One region of the Paenibacillus polymyxa M1 genome, then DNA from elsewhere that is predicted to be linked to it. Evidence: a T-box and tRNA genes for the amino acid it is inferred to sense, from the RefSeq annotation. Region 1 holds a T-box; the other regions hold tRNA genes.
What was found. The T-box of region 1 lies ahead of leuS (leucine--tRNA ligase). A T-box ahead of a tRNA ligase gene usually reads a tRNA of that ligase, here a tRNA-Leu.
Positions count from the first base shown of each region.

Region 2: it has a tRNA-Leu gene. The T-box ahead of leuS (leucine--tRNA ligase) is inferred to sense a tRNA for this amino acid. The anticodon was not compared.
Region 3: it has a tRNA-Leu gene. The T-box ahead of leuS (leucine--tRNA ligase) is inferred to sense a tRNA for this amino acid. The anticodon was not compared.
Region 4: it has a tRNA-Leu gene. The T-box ahead of leuS (leucine--tRNA ligase) is inferred to sense a tRNA for this amino acid. The anticodon was not compared.

Region 1 is NC_017542.1:4,009,061-4,012,270, reverse strand. Features, by position in the region: gene PPM_RS17965 (S1 RNA-binding domain-containing protein) at 1-308, shown strand, start outside; gene PPM_RS17960 (class I SAM-dependent DNA methyltransferase) at 312-1,085, shown strand; gene PPM_RS17955 (tautomerase family protein) at 1,157-1,546, opposite strand; T-box leader at 1,726-1,983, shown strand; gene leuS (leucine--tRNA ligase) at 2,045-3,210, shown strand, end outside.
Region 2 is NC_017542.1:1,465,686-1,468,895, reverse strand. Features, by position in the region: cyclic di-AMP (ydaO/yuaA leader) riboswitch at 37-210, opposite strand; gene PPM_RS06385 (glutathione peroxidase) at 675-1,160, shown strand; tRNA gene PPM_RS06380 (tRNA-Leu) at 1,309-1,391, opposite strand; gene PPM_RS06375 (urease accessory protein UreF) at 1,654-2,391, shown strand; gene PPM_RS06370 (Rha family transcriptional regulator) at 2,683-2,904, shown strand; gene PPM_RS06365 (helix-turn-helix domain-containing protein) at 3,022-3,210, opposite strand, start outside.
Region 3 is NC_017542.1:3,771,612-3,774,821, reverse strand. Features, by position in the region: gene PPM_RS16820 (YnfA family protein) at 1-322, shown strand, start outside; gene PPM_RS29675 (hypothetical protein) at 418-570, shown strand; gene PPM_RS16815 (hypothetical protein) at 603-794, opposite strand; gene PPM_RS16810 (hypothetical protein) at 921-1,079, opposite strand; tRNA gene PPM_RS16805 (tRNA-Leu) at 1,329-1,414, shown strand; gene PPM_RS29430 (DNA integration/recombination/inversion protein) at 1,919-2,086, opposite strand; gene PPM_RS16800 (hypothetical protein) at 2,143-2,541, opposite strand; gene PPM_RS16795 (hypothetical protein) at 2,985-3,210, shown strand, end outside.
Region 4 is NC_017542.1:2,008,864-2,012,073, forward strand. Features, by position in the region: gene PPM_RS09120 (hypothetical protein) at 10-231, shown strand; gene PPM_RS09125 (carboxymuconolactone decarboxylase family protein) at 348-677, shown strand; gene PPM_RS09130 (hypothetical protein) at 819-1,355, opposite strand; tRNA gene PPM_RS09135 (tRNA-Leu) at 1,578-1,662, shown strand; gene msrA (peptide-methionine (S)-S-oxide reductase MsrA) at 1,876-2,388, shown strand; gene PPM_RS09145 (divergent polysaccharide deacetylase family protein) at 2,517-3,210, shown strand, end outside.

The sequences.
Region 1 (3,210 bases):
TTAAGGTACGGGTCACGCTTGTTCGCGAAGATGGTCGGGTCAATCTGGCGATGTCGCCACGCAAGGAAGTAGGCCGTGATGAGGATGCGGATCGGTTAATTGCATTTCTGAAGGAACGTCCGGGTGGCGGCATGCCATATTCTGACGCAACGCCGCCGGATATTATCAAACAACGGTTTGGTATCAGTAAATCCGCCTTCAAGCGTGCGATGGGCAAGCTGATGAAGGAAGGACTGGTTACACAAAAAGAAAACTGGACCTACCTGGTGGAGACAATGCCTAAACCGAAGGACGGGAATGGGGAATAAAAGATGGCTTCTTACCGCAAGTTTGCCTATGTGTATGATGAGCTAATGCAGGACATGCCGTACCCGGACTGGTTGCGCTTTGCACGGCAGGCTTGGGATCGATACGGTATGCCACATACAGTGGCAGAGCTGGGCTGCGGAACGGGCTCAATTACGATTCCACTGGTTAACTCGGGCTTCGAGGTGGCTGGCATCGATTTATCCTCTGACATGCTGGCAGTAGCCCGTCGCAAAATGGAAACCACTCCTCAAGGACAGCGATTGTTTCGTGAGGGAAGCGTTCGCTGGATACAGCAGGATATGCGAGAATGGATTTTACCGGAGCCCGTGGATTCTGTCATTTCTTTTTGCGATTGCCTGAATTATTTACTTGAGGAAGAAGATATCATTTCTACTTTCCGCAGAACGTATACTGGTCTGAAGCCTGGTGGAACCTTTCTGTTTGATGTACATCACCCCCAGACTTTTTTGCGTTATGATGAAGAACAACCATTCGTACTGGATGAACGCTCTATCTCGTATATCTGGACATGCGCATTGGACACTCCACGTTGTGAAATTGAGCATCATCTCAGTATCTTTGCGAGAGCAGAACATGAAGGACGCGATCTGTACCAGCGTTTTGAGGAAATTCATGTACAGCGTGCTTATGATCCAGACTGGATGAAGGCAGAATTGTCCAAAGCGGGTTTTCGTGATGTGAAGGTATATGCAGATTTTGAATGGGTAGAAGCAGAAGATGACGCGGCGAGACTTTTTTATGTCGCTGTAAAATAGCCAGGAATCATTGGCCTAATATAGAAAAAGAAGACGCTTTTCATGAAGTCATGAAGGGCGTCTTTTTGCACTCATATATTCACTTTATAGTTCAGCTGAAGTTCATCACCTGGTACACCCCGAATACCCCAATTCTGTTTCGGGGTTTCAAATATAGTAATCTCAAGATCCTGTGGAGAAATCCCCAAAAGTTCGTTAATTCTTTGAAATAACAGGTTGATGAGTTGCTTCTTAGCTTCTGTCGTTCTGCCTTCAAAGATACTGATCTCAATAATGGTGTACGCCTCGGAGCGACCATCGGCGTATATAAAGTCTTCATGATTCATAGGGAAGAAACGATGAAACCTTTTGTTTGGAGGATAGTTGAACGCATCCACCACGGCAGAGTGAATTACCTCTGAAAGTTGCTTTTTGATCGGATTTAGCTTTTCTTTGATTCCGAAAATTTTAATCTGTGCCATGTCTCAGCTCACCTTTCTTATCTCATCTCAACTTGAATTATTGCAACTTGGAGTTATTATAAAACATTCGTATTCATGTGTCATGGACAACTAGTATGAAGATGGGGTTTAGTATCAAATGTAGTCTTTATTTGACTTTTTTCGCGGTTTTCAATATAATAGTGCCATTATTAACGGTTAAACAATCGCTGATGAGGAATAGTAGTTTTGACTGGACATGTAGAGAGCCGGCGGGTGGTGCAAGCCGGTTGACAGTGCAAAGCGAACTCACCTCGGAGATATGCGTCCAACGCAGGAAAGCACTATATCGGTGTTAGCATTCTGTTATTAACATGCATCGGATCACCTCCGTTATCAGGTGCAAAGGGAGTAGAATGCGAAGAACGCTTTCTGCTAACTAGGGTGGTACCACGGGAATATAACCTCTCGTCCCTAGCGCTGACACGCTACGGGATGCAGAGGTTTTTTTGTTGCATACCGTTTGAGGAGGAAAAGACAATGACAGACACACAGCCGAAGCACGGCTATCAACCGCAAAGTATTGAACCAAAATGGCAAAAATATTGGGATGAGAACAAGACGTTCCGCACTGGGGAAGAGCCGGGCAAACCGAAGTTTTATGCTTTGGATATGTTTCCGTACCCGTCTGGAGCTGGTCTGCATGTAGGCCATCCGGAGGGATACACAGCTACAGATATTGTTTCACGTTATAAAAGAATGCGTGGCTACAACGTACTGCATCCGATGGGTTGGGACGCCTTTGGTCTGCCTGCCGAGCAGCATGCTTTGGATACAGGTGAGCACCCACGCGAAATTACGGTAAAGAACGTAAACAACTTCCGCCGTCAAATCAAATCACTTGGCTTTTCATATGACTGGGACCGTGAAATCAGCACAACTGATCCTGATTATTACAAATGGACACAGTGGATCTTCATCCAGCTGTATAAGCGCGGTCTCGCTTATGTAGCTGAAGTGCCTGTTAACTGGTGTCCAGCACTGGGAACAGTCCTGGCGAATGAAGAAGTAATTGACGGTAAGAGCGAGCGTGGCGGTCATCCGGTTATCCGCAAACCAATGCGTCAATGGATGCTGAAAATTACGGAATACGCGGATCGTTTGCTGGATGATTTGGAGGAGCTGGACTGGTCCGAGAGTATTAAGGATATGCAGCGGAACTGGATTGGTAAGTCTACCGGTGCAGAGGTTCATTTCCCAATTGAAGGCTATGACGAGCAACTCACAGTATTTACAACCCGTCCAGATACGCTGTTCGGCGCAAGCTACTGTGTGCTGGCCCCTGAGCAGGAATTGGTGGATATGATTACTACACCTGAGCAAAAGGACGCTGTACAACAGTATCGTGAACAAGCTGCTCGGAAAAGCGACTTGGAGCGCACGGATCTGGCCAAAGACAAAACAGGCGTATTCACAGGAGCTTATGCAGTGAATCCGGTGAACGGCGAAAAGCTGCCAATCTGGATTGCTGACTATGTACTAGCAGGCTACGGAACAGGTGCAATTATGGCAGTACCGGGTCATGATACACGTGACTGGGAATTTGCTAAGAAGTTCGGATTGAAAATTACTGAGGTCGTTCAAGGTGGAGACGTGGACAAAGAGCCATACACCGAGGATGGCCCGCATGTCAATTCAGGCTTGCT
Region 2 (3,210 bases), 2.5 Mb from region 1:
CATGATAAAATAAACCATGGTTGCACACGGCGGTTTGTTGCCTCTCCCTGTACGCTTACGAGGTTAGCTGTCGGATTCGGACGTGAGAGTCGCCCTATTTACGGCACTTGGCCGGAAAATTCACCCCATGAGACACACACGGCTTGCAAAACCGTACATACTCGTTGGTTCCCCCGCTTTTGCAACTGCAAAATTCAGCGCTTTAGACAATTCGTTGTTGCTTCATTGGTGTTAATTTGAAATTACGTCTTGAATCATACACCCGTGCAAGGAAGACTGTAAAGCTCAACGGCGGGGCTATAAACCACCCTTTAGAGCATAGGAGATTAAGAATAACGCTTACAAGGCAGCTATGCTTCTCGTATCTCTTTAAAACTCTGTATTTCACCCCTTTTTGAAAATGAAAGGCATGTCAATATTGGCGTAGGGTATGGCTTAGTTACTTCTTATTTGCAAAAAGGAAAGAAAATACGCTATACGTGCCAGATAATTACCGATTGAACCCGTTTTTATGAGAAGAAACACCTCAATTAGCTCCATTTGAAGTGCGATTTACCGTTTTGAACAAAAGACGATTTTACAATGGTCCAATGCCCGTATACTCTTCCGGACTTGCAACCCCTTGTTGAGTTGTTTACAATTTAATTGCAGAATATTGAATAAGGAGGGATATCATGAGCGTATATAAATATGATGCACAGACCCTACAAGGGGCACAAATTCCATTATCCACCTACGAAGGGAAAGTTCTTCTTATCGTGAATACTGCCAGCAAATGTGGGTTAACCCCCCAGTACAAGGCGCTACAAGAGCTATATGACCAGTATCATGAACAGGGGCTCGAAATTTTGGGATTTCCCAGCAACCAGTTCGCCAAACAAGAGCCGGGCTCCAGCGAGGAGATCTCTGAGTTTTGCCAAATCAATTACGGTGTGACCTTCCCCATGTTCGCCAAGACAGATGTCAACGGTGATCAGGCACATCCTCTATTTCGCTACCTGACCCACACTGCTCCGGGAGTATTAGGCTCCAAAGCGATCAAATGGAATTTCACTAAATTCTTAATTACACGAGAAGGTAACGTATTTAAGCGTTATGCGCCGCAAACCACTCCAGATAAGCTTATAGGAGATATAGAGAAGCTTTTGCGGAAAAACTGACATCTTTCTTCATTACAGTTAACGAGCGGTCCGCTGTCCATATGACCGCTTCTGTAACAGAATGATATAACGAAAAATATTTAACGAAAAAAGCACCCCTTCACGTAAAACGTGTCAGGATGCTTTTTCAACTGGGTATTACACATAATGCGGTCGAGAGGACTCGAACCTCCACGGGCGTACGCCCACTACCCCCTCAAGATAGCGTGTCTGCCATTCCACCACGACCGCATGTCATAATGTATTGAGGCAACGGATTTATTATACTCTCTCAGCAACAATTTGTAAACAATAATATTATAATTATTTTAGTGTAACTTTATATAACATATATAAGCAATAAAATTATTTAATTTGACATGAAAGAGCTCAAAGTGTAAATATATATTACATAAATAATTGAACTATTATTATATAAATAAGATTAGAGTCAAATAAACTGACACAAATATTCACCTCAAGGAGGCGAACCATCCTGCATAAAGGTAACCGATTGCTAAACTACGCATTGTTGTTGGACCCTTCCCTACCCATTGGTGGTTTTACCCGTTTCTACGGACTGGATGAACGTTTCCGTAACGGAAACTTGAACAGTCTACAGGATCTGAAACATTTTATGCGAGACGATTGGTATCCTCAAATTACAACCCTTGACGGCATGGCCATCAAAAGTCTGTATGCAGCCATCCAGCAGAATGACGGTTGGCGGATCGCCCTTATTGATAAAATGCTGTACACCCAACATCCTTCCTCGCAGTATGTGAAAAAATCGCGACTTTCTGGCCAGCGTCTGCTCAAGCTCACCAAGGCTCTTTATCCTTGGCTTGCATTTGACCAACTGGAAGACACACTCACTCAATACAATGCAATTGGCACACTCGCTACTGTCCACACTTGGATTAACTTCCTTCTCGGAACCGATATAGAACAGACCATTCACGGCTATTTTGCCACAGCGGTATCCTTCTGTATCGAAGATGCCTTCAGACTGCTCAATCCTCCTTACGAGGAAAAGAATCCTCTTATCGATCACATGACCAGCGAGTTGCTCACCACCTGGAAGAAATTTAACGAACCTACGCCAAGCTTATTTCAGCCTCACCTTTTCCATAGCCATCAGACCAGTTCCTACATCACTCAGCCACCCTATATGAGCCATAGTAGCCAATTGAATGCATCCAGGCCCTTTTCCTCCTCCATCCTATTCAAACGCCTTCCAGCCTCCCTCTGATGCGTCGTTTTACCAGTCTAGCAGTCACAATAAAAATACTCTGCCCTTTTCTCAAGCGGCAGAGTATTTTTAATTCATGTATCCAAATTCATACCACTCACAGACTATAGTCGGATTATTTTCACTTTTTGCACTTAATTAAGTAATTATTTTAATAAAATAACGCATTTAAGATTGTATAAACACGTATAAAAGTGTATCATAGTTTTAGATGGTTAATTCTAACATGTTTACTGATGATTATTATATCACACCAATTATTCTGCAAGAATCCGTAAGGGGCGATTTCTCTTGAACAACAAAATGCCTGTCACCTCCTTCGGGTGGGCCATCAAACAAAGGCTTGTCGAGCTTCGACTGGATCAGAAAACATTTTGCGAGACACACAATATCCCGCCTTCACGCTTGTCCAATCTGATTCACGGCACCCGTAAAGCACAAAGGTACAGAAAACAAGTTGCTGCAATTCTGAATATCGACGATAACGATTATAAGGAGGCGACACCACACTAAACCCAACAAGCATCCAGCATCCGACGCGCCGCCATATTATCAGGAAATCAAATAAACCCGTAAACCGAACCCCTTAGTCCGTTTTACGGGTTATCCACCCAGGCGTTTAGCCATAGATTATTCAAGTTTCGCTTTGTCCTTCTCCCTTTTTTGCTTACGGTATTTCGCAAATTCAACATATTCTAAAATAAAGTTCTGTTCTTCTGTCTCAAGATCTTCAGCCTGGCAATTCAATGGCCCCATCACCCCAAAAAAATAAGCAGCCTTCTGCTCCTGAAGCACGCCTTCCCCCGGCTTAATTCCTTT
Region 3 (3,210 bases), 240 kb from region 1:
AAAGGCAGCTTTACTTTTTATTTTGGCAGGCATCGCTGAAATCGGAGGTGGATATCTGATCTGGCAATGGCTGCGAGAAGGTAAGACATGGTATGTCGGACTTTGCGGCGGAGTGATTTTAGCTGTCTATGGAGTCATTGCTACCTTTCAGGTTTTCTCCTCCTTTGGGCGTGTATATGCAGCGTACGGAGGTGTCTTTATTGTTCTTTCCATTGCATGGGGCTGGTGGATTGATAAAAAGACACCTGACTTGTACGATTTCATTGGTGGATTGATTTGTTTGGTAGGTATAGCTGTAATTCTGTTGCCGCGCTCAGGGTGATAGGACAAAAACCCCTTTTTTATTTTCAAAAACATGACTATAGGTCTACAAAAATAAGCTTCATATTCCGAAATAGAACTTAAGGAGGGGGTTCTATGAACTGGAATCAAATGAAGCTTAGATTGAAATTTGGCAGTGTTATGCCGAAGAGTGAAGGTAATTTCTCTTTTGGTCTCTTGTGTGGATTCTTCATCAGCATTGTATTGTGGATCTCGATTATTGGCTGGATCATGCTTATCTTCAAGTGATACTTAATAACCTGTGACCTATAATTCATGCTTTATTTGGTAAAGTCATTACGTAGCTTATCTATTCCACGGCCCACGGCTTCATCAATCATATCGGTAGCTGCAGGTGAATCGGCATCAGGGTCAGGAATCCGATCAAATCCTGGTTCACGCTTATCCAGAGATTGTTTATATTCGATTTGATCGTCAGTAAGATTCTTTTTTTCGGAGTTATGTTTTTTCATAGCACATTACACGCTCCTTCTTAGGCATGATTCAGTTCTACACTTTACATAAACGCTTATGCTCCATATTAAACGCTTATAAAATAAACCGGGAAGGATAAATCCCGCCCGGTACTTTCCAAACAACTAGCGATGCTCAATCAAATCAATCGCTCCCAGAACAACATGAGCCAGTCCGAAACCGAGAATGCCTGTAGCTGCAAGTTTGTACTTACTGCTCAGCAACACAGCGCCTGAAGCCGATACTACCGTCCCAAGAACAGTTGGAATCATACCTTCACGCATTCGTAACACCCCTTCTGGTGGTTTGGAAAGACATTTATTAGTGTAGTTCAAATGTGCACAAGTTATACAAAAAGAGATTTTTTATTATTTTTTTAAAAAAACACTTTACAATTTGATAAAATTGTCGTATTATAAGTTGGTGCCCGGTTGAACGATATTTACATAGCGAGAACACTTCTTAATAAGTAAGCTTCTCAGATACTTGTAAGACAAGAACAAGTAAGTGTAAAATAGCGTTCCTAAATACTTGCCGGGGTGGCGGAATTGGCAGACGCACAGGACTTAAAATCCTGCGGTAGGTGACTACCGTACCGGTTCGATCCCGGTCCTCGGCATATCAGTTTTGTTGCATGAAACCCTTGATATTCAAGGGTTTTTTGCTTTTTTAGTAATTGAGACCATAACACTCATATCACAGGGAGCGAGCGCCTTTTCGCTTTTGGGGACGGATTGGGGACGAACTTTTGGATCGAAGACGTCAAGGTGTGCTGTCGTTTTACGACGGAGCTTCTTGGTGACGTGAGCATAGTTATCTGAAGTCACCTGAGATGTGGAGTGGAATGTTGCGATCGATGTTGAAGCTCCTTGATGGATGTTCCCTGACCCAGCAAATACGTTGCATTTGTATGGTGGAGACCATGAAGTGATGCATTACGGAAGTCGTGCCCCTCACACTTGTTTTTCCACTGCTGGGATGGCGTTTTATGGTAATAGGTTTCCCTGTACCTGAGTGAAAAATAAAGTTCCGATCCCCGCCTTCTTCATATCCCATTTGCCTTTGCCTCAAACCTTAGTTTACGCATGTTTTTAACATGGACGACCAGTTCCTCCATATACCATTAAGGCATATCTACATAATCGTTAGGTGCTTTATTCTTAGTATCTGTAATGTCCGCCTGGCCATTTTTGGTACTTGAAATGCTCTCGTCAATCCTCAATCTGCTGTTTTCAAAATCGCAATCGTCTTCGTCTAAAGCAATTAACTCACCGCGTCGGAATCCTCCCATTATCGCTCCTAAGAAAGAGAGTTTCCATTTAGAGTCTGTATAATGTAACTTATCAATTACCTCGACTGCCTCATCTTCTTCAAAGTAATTTTTGCGGTCTTTCCTGGCCTTTTTATCCTCTTTGCTAATTTGTGAACGTTAACGCCTCCCAGGGGATTTTTGATCAGTACACGCCATTCTGTAGCTCGTTGGAATATGCTATTTGTTACATCGTAAGCATACTGGATTGTACGCGATGCAAGAGGAGACTTTTTATCTTTTTTATCAACACGGACGCCAGGCTTTCTCATATCAGCGAACAATTTCACTAAAATCATGATTGTAATTTCATCAATAGGCATATGGCCAATTTTCGGCAGAACGTGATTGTTGATTTTGGAGCAGTGAGATTCCAAAGTGGTTCCGTTCTTTAATTCTATTACGGCGTGCTTCGGAACCCACTCATTTTCAATCATACAGCAAGGTATCAGCATAAAGGCAGAGAGCATTGCGGTATAATCATTAATTCAAAACCACTAAAAAGGATCTACCCAGTTATTCGGTATGAGCCTTTTTTGTCGTTGAAGGAATTATCCACACCATTCACCGAATGAATGATCGAGGTGATTAACATGAACTAACATATTTTGTTTACAAAATCATCCGAATAATTATGCGGACACACCACACATAAGGAAGCACTGTTGTGCAATCCGAAAGCATTGGCAACACCCCACTAGCTAAGCTAGTGGGGTGTTGTTGCATTTCTACAATTAAATTCAATAAATAAAATTCAAAAATATGTTAAAATTTAAAGTGTAAAAAAGAACATAATTGTATAATAATTCAAGTTGTACTATTATTGTAAATATTGGTTGGCCAACCATACTTGTTAAAAATAAAACTTAGAAGTGCTAACTTGAAGAGAATAGCTAAGTATTTTTCCGCAATTTTATCCGTTATTTTATTATTTAATATTTTTGGTTTGACTGCAACTTCAGCTTCAGCTGAAGAAATCACTCATCAGTCTGAAGAAGTTACTGAAGAATATGACAGACAATTGGATAAAGTGTATGAAGAATACAAGGAAAATCAGTCTGGCATTCAATCTGAATTTAGTCAAAATCATATTACTCCGTTTGCAG
Region 4 (3,210 bases), 2.0 Mb from region 1:
GGGACATGGATGATAATGGACGAAGAATTGGATGCTTATCGACTTTCTGGTGAAAAGGTACGCGTCGTACGCGATGGATTGGAGTCCAACGATGTGGTTGGCATTGTACTGGCATGGGATGATGAACAGGTGCTTATTCGCCGCCAGAATCGACGTGTGGTCAAGTTGGATCGCAGCTATACATACCAGCCGTTCAGCGAGCCGCGTCACAATCCGATAGAACTGGATTAAGAAACGAGTTCTAATGGGGATTGGATAAAAAAACTGGGTGCTTCATTAGGCATACAGAAACTCTAAACCGGACACAGTAATGAAGCAAAACTCAACAGAGAGGGCGTGCTGTGTTAATGACGGTTATGGACGAAAAAGTACATGCATACAAGGATCAAATCAGCCATTTGGAAGATAAGTTGCCCGAGGTAGTTCATGCCTATCATCGCTTTACCGGAGAATGCTTTCAAGCCGGCAGTTTAGATGAAAAAACCAAGCAACTGATTGCGCTAGGAATTGGCTTATTTGCCAACAATGAGGTGTGCACGTTTTATCATGTGAATGAGGCGCGTTCCAAAGGAGCCAGTGATCAGGAGATTATGGAAGCCGTTGCTGTAGCTGCTGCAGTTGGTGGAGGACATGCTCTAAGTCAAGGGGTTACACGTGTACAGAAGGCGCTACATTAAAACGAATCATCCATACAGATAACCCATACTCAAAATAGGGGAAATAGATTGATCTGAACAAATGATAGTGATGTTTATGGAAAGAAGCTTCCGAGCACAGTTAGTGCCTGCGGAAGCTTCTTTTTGCATGTAGTGCGGGGATTATGCTCTTTTGCTTGCAGCAAAAGCAGCAGGGCGAGGGGATTTATGCTTATAGGCAGAAGAGGATGCAATCCAACTTCGCCCAACAACGGGTAGGGGTTTGGGGGTTGAGTTATTGGGTAATTCGGGGCGATATTTCTCTGGCAAAGGTAGAGACGCCGTATGAGGCATAGAGGTAGGGAGCCCCAAATAAGCTCGCATTCGTTCATACATTTCTTTGCGGAATGCGGACATAGGCATACTGAACTGCTCTTTGACGCCTTTATATATATAGGTGGCGTGAACGCCGGAGTGGTTTTGTTGTATGTCTAGAACACGAACATGATACTTCTTAAATTCATGTTTAATTTCAGATAGCAGGATTCCGGTACGATCTATTCCTGCGTTAACCATTTCGACATAAAGATCAGGGGTTTTCAGCACGCCGCTTTCTTGAAGAATTAGGCTGTCACGCTCAAATACTTTTTGAATAAAGGTAAGGAGCAGATAACTTTTCACAAGAGAGCATGAATGCTGAGTAGTATCTGAAGAGATCATTACCATTCACCGCCTTAGGGAAATGTGATGATAATTCATAGTCATGGAAGTAAAGGAACTTTTGTTCCTAAGAACTTATGTTCTTATATTATCGTATTATTCCTTTTTTATCAAGAAGAAATAAAGAAAAACAAAAGATTTGACAACTTTATTTGAGCATGGTATGATCTATCTTGTCGCTAAGAAAGATTGATTCTTTCGAGATAGACGACAAATATATATGCGGTCGTGGCGGAATTGGCAGACGCGCACGGTTCAGGTCCGTGTGGGCTAACCCCCCGTGGAGGTTCGAGTCCTCTCGACCGCATCCATTTAGAAAAGGTTTATAGAATTGCTATTGTAGCAATTTTATAAACCTTTTCTTATGTTTCGGAATTATTGCAGACTTCCAGCAATGATTCCAATACGAGGGCTTGAACTTTATTCAAGTTCATAAGCAATTCTTTTATAAGTTTAATTTTTAAGATATGATAGAAGATAACGCATTTGTTGATGAAGCTAATGAAAGGTTGGATGAAAGATGGAGAAAGCAACTTTTGCAGGCGGATGCTTCTGGTGTATGGTGACTCCGTTCGAGGAGCAGCCGGGCATTCATAGTATTGTCTCAGGCTATACTGGAGGGACGATTTCCGATCCGACCTACGAACAGGTTAAAACAGGAACAACCGGGCACTATGAGGTGGTGCAGATTACGTTTGATCCTGAGCTGTTTCCTTATGAAAAGCTACTTGAATTGTATTGGCCGCAAACAGATCCTACCGACGGAGAAGGTCAGTTTCAGGACCGAGGCACACAATATAAGCCTGCAATTTTTTATCATACGGAGCAGCAACGAGAGCTTGCACAACAATCCAAGGAACAGTTGGCACAAAGCGGACGCTTTGATAAGCCAATTGTAACGGAGATTCTTCCGGCTGCAATTTTTTATCCGGCAGAGGATTATCATCAGGATTATCACAAGAAGAATGTGAAGCATTATAAGGAAGATAGAGCCCAATCCGGTCGTGATGAATTTATCGATAAAAACTGGTAAGCAGCTTTAATATACGTTATTATGCGCACTTCAAGGCAGATCAGAGATTATATCTCAGATCTGCCTTATACATATTTAAACGGTTTTACTCACACAATGAAGGGACAGAGAAGGAGGCTGACCCGCAAATGAGTACACGACGGAAGCTGCACATGAGAAATATAATAAAAAAGGCTTTAAAGGCATCACGCAACCGGAAGAATTCGTCTTATGCGCTTGTACACCATGCAAGATCTAGAATGCAAATCATCGTAGTGCTTTGTATTTCAGTCTGTATGTTATTTATGGTCTGTAAAACTGCTGTTGCCGAAGCAATAGACCAACAGAACCAGCAGCAAAAGAGGGTTGCTGTCATTATTGATGATCTAGGAAACAACATGAAAGGTACCAAGGAGATTTTAAATTTACCTGTCAAAATCACCGTTGCTGTAATGCCCTTCCTGCCAACAACCAAACAGGACGCTATGGAAGCGCATAATCGTGGTCATGATGTTATCGTCCATCTTCCAATGGAGCCCAAGCAGGGCAAGCCTGAATGGCTTGGACCTGGAGCAATCAAGGCTAATATGACGGATGAAGAAGTACGCGCCAAGGTGACCGCAGCTATCAAGGATGTTCCTTATGCCATAGGAATGAACAACCATATGGGCTCCAAGGTCACCTCAGACAAGCGCATTATGTCCATCGTTCTTGATGTTTGTAAGGAACATGGACTATTTTTTGTTGATAGCCGAACTAATTATTGGTCAGTGGTGCCTGAACTTGCCGCTAAAAAGGGAATGCCACCGGTGCGAAATGATGTTTTTTTGGATGATGTTCATA